2 regions of the Gordonia sp. NPDC003504 genome follow, and region 2 is predicted to be linked to the other one. Evidence: predicted binding sites of a transcription regulator. Region 2 holds the regulator's gene; the other holds the start of a gene.
What was found. Region 2 encodes HspR, which represses chaperone genes until heat shock. Its sites were predicted from a motif close to ANNTGAGTNNNNNNNACTCANNT; they were not measured.
Positions count from the first base shown of each region.

Region 1: a site for HspR is predicted at 2,011-2,033, ahead of clpB (ATP-dependent chaperone ClpB). Genes of this name have one in related genera too.

Region 1 covers NZ_JBSFPC010000001.1:720,964-725,147, forward strand. Annotated here, with positions in the region: gene clpB (ATP-dependent chaperone ClpB) at 1-1,934, opposite strand, end outside; gene ACWDPV_RS03175 (LysR family transcriptional regulator) at 2,140-3,093, shown strand; gene ACWDPV_RS03180 (putative oxygenase MesX) at 3,324-4,184, shown strand, end outside.
Region 2 covers NZ_JBSFPC010000001.1:827,262-831,445, forward strand. Annotated here, with positions in the region: gene ACWDPV_RS03680 (FAD-binding oxidoreductase) at 1-214, shown strand, start outside; gene ACWDPV_RS03685 (hypothetical protein) at 264-1,466, opposite strand; gene ACWDPV_RS03690 (heat shock protein transcriptional repressor HspR) at 1,614-2,024, opposite strand; gene dnaJ (molecular chaperone DnaJ) at 2,028-3,236, opposite strand; gene grpE (nucleotide exchange factor GrpE) at 3,350-4,003, opposite strand; gene dnaK (molecular chaperone DnaK) at 4,000-4,184, opposite strand, start outside.

The DNA of each region.
Region 1 (4,184 bases), 110 kb from region 2:
TGCTTTTCGCCGTACTCACTCATGTCGATACGCACCATCGCGCGTTCGTCGTCGAACAGGAACTCCGCCAATGCCTTGGCGAGCTCGGTCTTGCCGACACCGGTCGGCCCGAGGAACAGGAACGATCCGAGTGGCCGGTTGGGATCGGCGACACCGGCACGGGCTCGCCGTACCGCGTCCGACACCGCGACCACGGCGTCGGTCTGGCCGATGACCCGGTGACCCAGTTCCTCTTCCATCCGAAGCAGTTTCGCAGTCTCGCCCTCCAGCATCTTGCCGGCGGGGATACCCGTCCACGCCGACACGACCTGTGCGACGTCGTCGGGTCCGACCTCCTCCTGCAACATCACGTCACCGTCGGGATCGGTGCCGCTCTTCTCGATCGCGGCCTCGAGTTCCTTCTCCAGACCGGGGATCTTGCCGTAGCGCAGCTCGGCTGCCCGTCCCAGATCACCGTCACGCTCGGCGCGATCGGCTTCTCCGCGAAGGCGTTCCAGCTCTTCCTTGGTGTCGCGGACCGCGTCGATGGCGGTCTTCTCCGACTGCCAGCGAGCGGAGAGCTCGTTGAGCTTCTCCTTCTGGTCGGCCAGCTCCTGACGCAGCTTGTCCAGCCGCGCCTTCGACGCCTCGTCGTGCTCCTTTTGCAGCGCAACCTCTTCCACCTCGAGACGGCGGACGATGCGTTCGACCTCGTCAATCTCGACGGGGCGCGAATCGATCTCCATCCGCAACCGCGACGCGGCCTCGTCGACCAGGTCGATGGCCTTGTCCGGCAGGAACCGCGAGGTGATGTAGCGGTCGGAAAGCGTTGCGGCAGCGACCAATGCGGAATCGGTGATGCGCACACCGTGGTGCACCTCGTACCGTTCCTTGAGGCCACGCAGGATACCGATGGCATCTTCGACGCTGGGCTCACCGACGTACACCTGCTGGAAGCGACGCTCGAGAGCGGCATCCTTCTCGATGTACTGGCGGTACTCCTCCAGCGTGGTGGCACCGACCAGTCGCAGCTCGCCACGGGCCAGCATCGGCTTGATCATGTTGCCGGCGTCCATCGCGGAATCGCCGGTGGCACCAGCACCCACGATGGTGTGCAGCTCGTCGATGAAGGTGATGACCTGTCCAGCCGATCCCTTGATCTCGTCGAGGACGGCCTTGAGACGTTCCTCGAATTCGCCGCGGTACTTGGCACCGGCGACCATCGAGCCGAGGTCCAGCGAGATGACGGTCTTGTTGCGCAACGACTCCGGGACGTCGCCCTCGACGATCCGCTGGGCGAGCCCTTCGACGATGGCGGTCTTGCCGACGCCGGGCTCACCGATGAGGACCGGGTTGTTCTTGGTACGACGGGAGAGCACCTGCACGACGCGACGGATCTCGGAGTCACGGCCGATCACCGGATCGAGCTTGCCCTCACGGGCGGCCTTGGTGAGGTCGGTCGAGTACTTCTCGAGCGCCTGATAGGTCGACTCGGGATCCTCGGAGGTCACGCGGGCATTCCCGCGGACGGCAACAAACGCCTCGCGCAACGCCTGCGGCGTCGCACCGACGTTGTGAAGCAGCTTGGCGACATCGGAATCACCGGTCGCCAGACCGACGACGAGGTGCTCGGTGGAGACGTACTCATCGTTCAATTCTGTTGCGAGTTGCTGCGCGGCACTGACGGCCGCGATCGACTCGCGGGAAAGCTGGGGCTGCGCGCTCGCGCTCGACACCGTCGGCGCGCGGTCAACCATGGCCTGGGCCTGCGTACGAACCGCCGATGGGTCCACTCCCACCGCCTTGAGCAGGGGCGAAGCGATTCCGTCGGACTGATCGAGCAGAGCAACCAGGATATGGGCAGGCCGCACGTCAGGATTGCCGGCAGCGGCCGCCGCAGCCACCGCAGCGCTGAGCGCCTGCTGTGTCTTGGTGGTGGGGGTGAAGCTGTCCACTTCGTGTGCACCTTTCTCTACATTCTTAAGTCGGTACGGCTCAAGTATGGCCGTTCGGTGGTGTCAACGCGAGTAGAGTTGAGTCCATTCCGCTCAAGTATTCTCGTGATTGTGATGGTGATCACATTACCGTTGCTGCCGCGCGCGGTCCGTTTCTGGACTGGCGGACGCTTTTCCTGGATCGGCGGCTCGATAGTCTCTTGCCATGGCACGGCAGACCGCGGGAGCGCTGCGGGGAATCACCCTGCAGCAGTTGCGCTACTTCGTGGAGGTGGCAGCGGAGGGATCGATCAGTGCCGCGGCCGACGTGCTGTATGTGGCGCAGCCAACCATGTCCGCGGCGCTCAAGGACCTTGAAGGTCGGCTGGGACGTACGCTCTTCGTCCGTTCGACGCGGGGAGTGACTCTCACCGACGATGGAGCGGAGTTCCTCGGGTACGCGCGGCAGGTCGTCGAGCAATCAGAACTTCTGGAACAGAAGTACCTGGGGCGCGGCCCCTCACGTCGACTCCGCGCCGTATCGACTCAGCACTACTCATTCGTCGTAGATGCATTCGCGCGCATGGTGAAAGCCTCTGAAGCCGCCGAGTATGCGTTCAGTCTTCGCGAGACCCGCACGTGGGACATCATCGAGGATGTTCGTACGCTGCGGAGCGAGGTCGGTGTGCTCTACCGCAACGACTTCAACGCAAGCGTGATCAACAAGCTGATCCGCGAAGCCGGGCTCGTCTTCACGCCGCTGTTCTTCGCGTCACCGCACATCTTCATCGCCCGTACGAACCCCCTCGCAGGGAGAGAGAGCGTGACGCTGAAGGACCTCGAGGACCTGCCCCGGCTCACGTTCGACCAGGGCGTGAACAACTCGTTCTACCTCGCCGAGGAGATTCTCTCGACGCGATCGTCGAAGCAAGAGATCCGCGTGAGCGATCGAGCAACCATTTTCAACCTGATGATCGGCCTCGGCGGTTACACCATCTCGACGGGCATCATCTCTGACGATCTGGATCCGTCGATCGTCGACGTTGCGCTCGACGTGGACGAACGCATCGAGATCGGGTGGATCGGCCATGCCTCGGTCTCGTTGACCGCTCAGGCGCAGCGTTTCGTGGCGGAGATGCGCGATGTCGTCTCGGAGTTCGGAGTCGATCTGCTGACATAGCCAATGCCTATGCCTGGCGATCGAAAGAAGGAATTAGGCTATCGCGGCCGGTCTCCATACACTGACTTTCGCGCCGCTTCGGACTACTGACTCCCAGGTGTCGTCGGGTCCGTTCGATTGACCCTCGACCATCGCGAGCTCGATTTCGAAGCGCTATGAAACTCAAGCAGAGAACCGCGCGACGACGCGCACGTGGAATCACTCCTGCGCAGTGATAGGGGCATCAGAGCATGAGAAATGAATGTGTCTTCAGCATCGGCACGACGCGCTTCGACGAGGACTACACCCCGTCGAGCAACTCGCGCGGCACGACGAACTTCGCGAATCTCGCACGCGGAGAAGACCGTCCGCAGAACCTGCGCAACGCGGTGTCGATGATGAACACCCGTGTCAACGAGCTCCTCCATTGGGACAATCCGCGTGGTGACCGCTACGAACTCGAACTCGACATCGTCTCGGTGGATCTGCATCTCACGACAGTCGGGGACGACGCCGCCTTCCCGGTGATCGAAGTGCTCGACGTCGACATCCTCGACACCACCACGGGCGCCCGCATCGAAGGGATCGTCGGGAACAACTTTTCCTCCTACATCCGTGACTACGATTTCAGCGTCCGGCTCCCGGGACACCAGGCGACAGGAATCCCCAACGACTTCGGCGATCTGCACGGGCAGGTCTTTCAACGTTTCCTGGAATCCGACGAGTACCGCGACCGGTTCTCACAGGCGCCGGTCATCTGCATCAGTGTCTCGACGTCGCGGACCTACACCAGGCTCACCAATCGCCACCCGATCCTCGGCGTGGAGTACGAGGCGGACGCGCTGTCGCTCACCGATGAGTACTTCGGGAAGATGGGCCTCACGGTGCGCTACTTCATGCCTCCGGGCTCCGCGGCTCCGTTGGCCTTCTACCACCGCGGCGATCTACTCAACGACTACTCGTTCATCGCGCTCGCGGGAACGGTCGCGACGATGGAGACGTTCCAGAAGATCTATCGTCCCGAGATCTACAACGCGAACACTGCGGCGTCGGAGGTGTACCGGCCGAGTCTCGACAACGGCAACTACTCGCTTCCGCTGGTGACCTACGAC
Region 2 (4,184 bases):
CAATCCCTGGTGGCTGGACCATCCGGTGAATCCGGCGGCTCTCGGCATCGACCACCGCATCGGCACGCTCGTCGACGTGGTCGCCGCGGCCGGCCCGTGGGAAGACCGCCAGACGCTGATCACCGGGTCACCGGCGATGGTGGAGAACACCCGCCGCGGCCTGATCATCGCCGGTGTGCGGGCCAGCCTCATCCAGCACGACCCGATGTTCTGATTGCAGCCTTTCGACGTCCGCTCCGCGTGAGGTGCGGCTCACCCCCCGATCAGGGCGGTCCCTCGGTGACGGTCGTGGTCTCGTAGATGGTCTCGTTCTCGGTGACCGTCGCGGTCGCCGACTCGGTCACCGTCTCCGTCGCTGTCTGCGTCTGCGTTTGCGTCTGCGTGACGGTCTGCGCCGTGGTGCGCGTGACCGTCGGCGGCGTCGCCGTCTCGGTGACGGTTTGCTGATCGACGACGGTCTGCGTCACCGGATCCCCCGCGCGGGTCACGGTGACCTCGCCGGTGGTGCCGGTGACCGTCGTCGTCGACGTCACCGACGCCGGGGTCTCGGAGCCGACGCCGGTGAACAAGGCCACCAGCACCGCCAGGCACAACAGTGCCGCGACTCCTGCCGCGCCGCCGATCGCCCACCAGCGCAGGCCGTGCGACCCGAGGGCGGTGGTCGGCGCCGCGTCGTCGGCGAAGGCGGGTGCGGTATGCCCGACCGCGGCACCACCTACGGCAGCACCGCCGATGGCAGCACCGCCGAACGCGGCACCGACGGGGATGGCCCGGGTGTCGGCGAGCACCACCGCGGTGGCGCCCTGGGCGACGGCGAACACCGGTGCGGCGACCGCGGTGGCGGGTCGGTGGGTCGCCGCGGCCACGGCCGAGACCACCTCGGGCAACTGCGCCCCCGACCCGACGCACAAGAACCTCGCCGGGCTGGGATCGACGGTCAGGGGACGCAGCAGATCGGCGGCCGCGGTGGCACCGGCGGCATCGCTCAACGAATGCGCGTCGGCAGGCGACACCTGCGCGGTCCGGATGGTGCGTGCCGCCGTCGCGTCGACCAGCGCGAGAGTGTCCCCGGTGGTGAGTGCACCGGACTGATCCAGCGCGACGACACCGACGATGCCACCGGCCTCCCGCCCGGCCACCTGCGCCAACGCGGCGGGCAGGTCGACGAAGACGACCGCGGCGGCCCATGCCGGAGCTCCCGGACCGTGTACCGCGAAGTCGAGGTGGGCGCGGACGTCGGGGCGTGCGCAGGTGGTGACGATGTGGTCGATCTCGAAGGGGGCGGAATCGACGAGCTCGGTGAGGGCGGTCAACGCCGATTCCGGGGAATCGTCGGCGAGGTCGACGAAGTTGCTGGCGACGATCTCACCGGCCGCGTCAAGCACAACCGAGGCGATCTCCTCACCCAACACCGACACCCCGAGCACTGCTGGCCCGGTGATGTTGAGATCCGGGGACTGGCTCACCGTCGCCTCCTTCATCCAACCGGCATTCGACGCCACACACTAACGTGCGACCCCGGTGGGCAACAGATCAGGCCGCTGTGAGAAGTCGGCCGATCCGGTGCACCGGGGTCGCACGTTATTCGGTTGTGAGGGTGGTGATCGTTACGCTCAGTCGTCGCCACGCCGCCGACGCGGTTGCCACACGACGAGCGCATTGGTGCGCGGGACGGGGACGAGCTCACCGCCGCGACGGGCTCGGTGGACCTCGACCTCGCGTTGCAGTTCGTGCAGTCGTTGCTGCAGGGCATCGACCTGATTGGTCAGGTCGATGATCCGCTTGATCCCGGCGAGGTTGACGCCTTCCTCCTGGGAGAGACGCTGGATCTCACGAAGCACCTCGACGTCGCGCGTCGAGTAGCGACGCCCACCGCCGCTGGTGCGTTCGGGCGTCACCAGGCCGAGCCGGTCGTAGGTGCGCAGGGTCTGCGCATGCATGCCGGCCAGCTCGGCGGCGACCGAGATCATGAAGGTCGCGCTGGTTTCCCGGGGATCAGTTCCGGGTCGGTGCTGTTCGGCCATGACTCATCGCCCCCAGCCCGCCCGTGGATCGAATCCGCTGGCCTTCTCGGCCTCGGCGTAGGCGTGCATCGCCTCGACCGCGGCGTCGTCGAGCTTGCGGGGAACCTCGACCTTGACGGTCACCAACAGGTCACCGGAACCGCCGGCCCGCTTGGGGACTCCGCGTCCACGAACCCGCAGGGTGCGACCGTCGCTGGTGTTCGGCGGAATCTTGACGCCCACCGATCCCTCGAGGGTCGGCACCGACACGGTGGCCCCGAGCACCAGCTCGGAGATGCTCACCGGCAGCTGCACACGCAGGTCGTGGCCGCTGCGGGTGAAGACCTTGTCGGCGGTCACGTGGACGACGACGTAGAGGTCACCCGACGGCGCACCGCGGCGCCCGGCCTCGCCCTGTCCGGCGAGCCGGATGCGTTGGCCGTCCTCGACGCCCGACGGGATGCGGACGTTGATGGTGCGCGAACGCACCTTGACGCCGCTGCCGTCGCAGTCGGCGCACGGATCGTCGATCCGGGAGCCGGTGCCCTGGCAGTCCTGGCAGGGTTCGCTGAATCCGAACGCACCCTGATTGCGGCTGACGAAGCCGGAACCGTTGCAGTTCGGGCAGACCCGCGGGCTGGTGCCCGGCTTGGCGCCACTGCCGTGGCAGGTGGTGCACGGCGCCGGGCTGGTCACCCGAAGTGGGACGGTCGTACCCAGTGCCGCGTCCGCGAACGACAACGTCGTCTCGGTCTCGAGATCGTTGCCCCGACGCGGACGGGTCGCCGTCGACGTGCGGGTGCCGCCGCCACCGGAGCCGCCGCGGTTGAACAATCCCTCGAAGAGATCGCCGAATCCGCCGGCGCCCTCCCCGCCGCCACCGCCGAACAGGTCGCCGATGTTGAAGTCGGCGCCGGTCTCGGTGGAGTACCGGGTACCTCCGCCGGGGAAACCACCGGGAAAACCGTTGCCGCCGCCGCGGAATCGACCGCCGGCGAACATGGCGCGCGTCTCGTCGTATTCCTTGCGCTTGTCGGCGTCGGCGAGCACGCTGTGGGCTTCGGACACCCGCTTGAAGCGCTCTTCGGCTTGCGTGTCCCCGGGATTGGCGTCGGGGTGCAGCTCGCGGGCGAGCTTGCGGTAAGCCTTCTTGATCTCTTCAGACGAAGCATCAGAAGCAACGCCGAGGTCCTTGTAGAAGTCGCGTTCAAGCCATTCTCGTTGTGGAGCCACCAGACGTCACCTCCTTCGTTATGAACATGTCTGGTTGAAGTATGTGTGCGCCCCCGGTGAGGCGCGGTTCGCCAGTGGCGTTTCCGCGCATCACCGGGGGAGCGTGTAGGTGCTTATTGTGCACCAGTGGGCGCGTCCTGGGCGCCCGATGCGCCGGTCGGCGCCGGGTCGGTGACCGTAACCATCGCGGTCCGGATCACCTTGTCACCCAGGCGGTACCCGCTGCGGTACACCGCACCGAGGACCGGCTCGGCACCACTGCCGTCGTTCTGGACGGCTTCGTGCAGTTCCGGATCGAACACGTCGCCCGGTTCCCCGAACTTGACGAGTCCTTCCGAACTCAGGCTGCCGGCCAACTTGTCGGCCACCGCACGCAGCGGTCCCGACTCGAGATCACCGTGCTCGCGGGCCCGGTCGAGATCGTCGAGGATCGGCAGCAGCTTCTCGATCAATACCTGTTTGCCGTAGGCGACTCGCCCCTGCTTCTCCTCCTCGGTCCGCCGCTTGTAGTTGGCGAACTGTGCGCGTTCACGCTGGAGGGCGGCAGTGAGCTCGGCGACCTCGTCGGTCGCCGGGGCCTTCGCCTCTTCCAAGGCCGGCTCCTCGCCGGAAGCAGGTGCGCTTCCGGCGTCGGGGGTCGGTTCACCCTCGGGACGCACCTCACCGGTTTCCGGATCGATGCGCCGACGGTCGGTGACCGTGATCGGCTCGTCGCCGGGGGCGTGGCCCCCGGCGGCCGAACCGGCCTCGGGCCCACTCTGGGTCACTTGGTGTCCCCGGAGTTCGGCTCGTCGACAACCTCGGCGTCGACGACGTCGTTGTCACCGGCGGTCGCGGAGCCACCGTCGGCGCCTGCGGCCTGGCCCTCGGCCGCGGATGCGGCGTAGATAGCCTGACCCATTTCCTGGGACTCCGCCGAAAGCTTCTCGATCGCGCTCTTGATGGCCG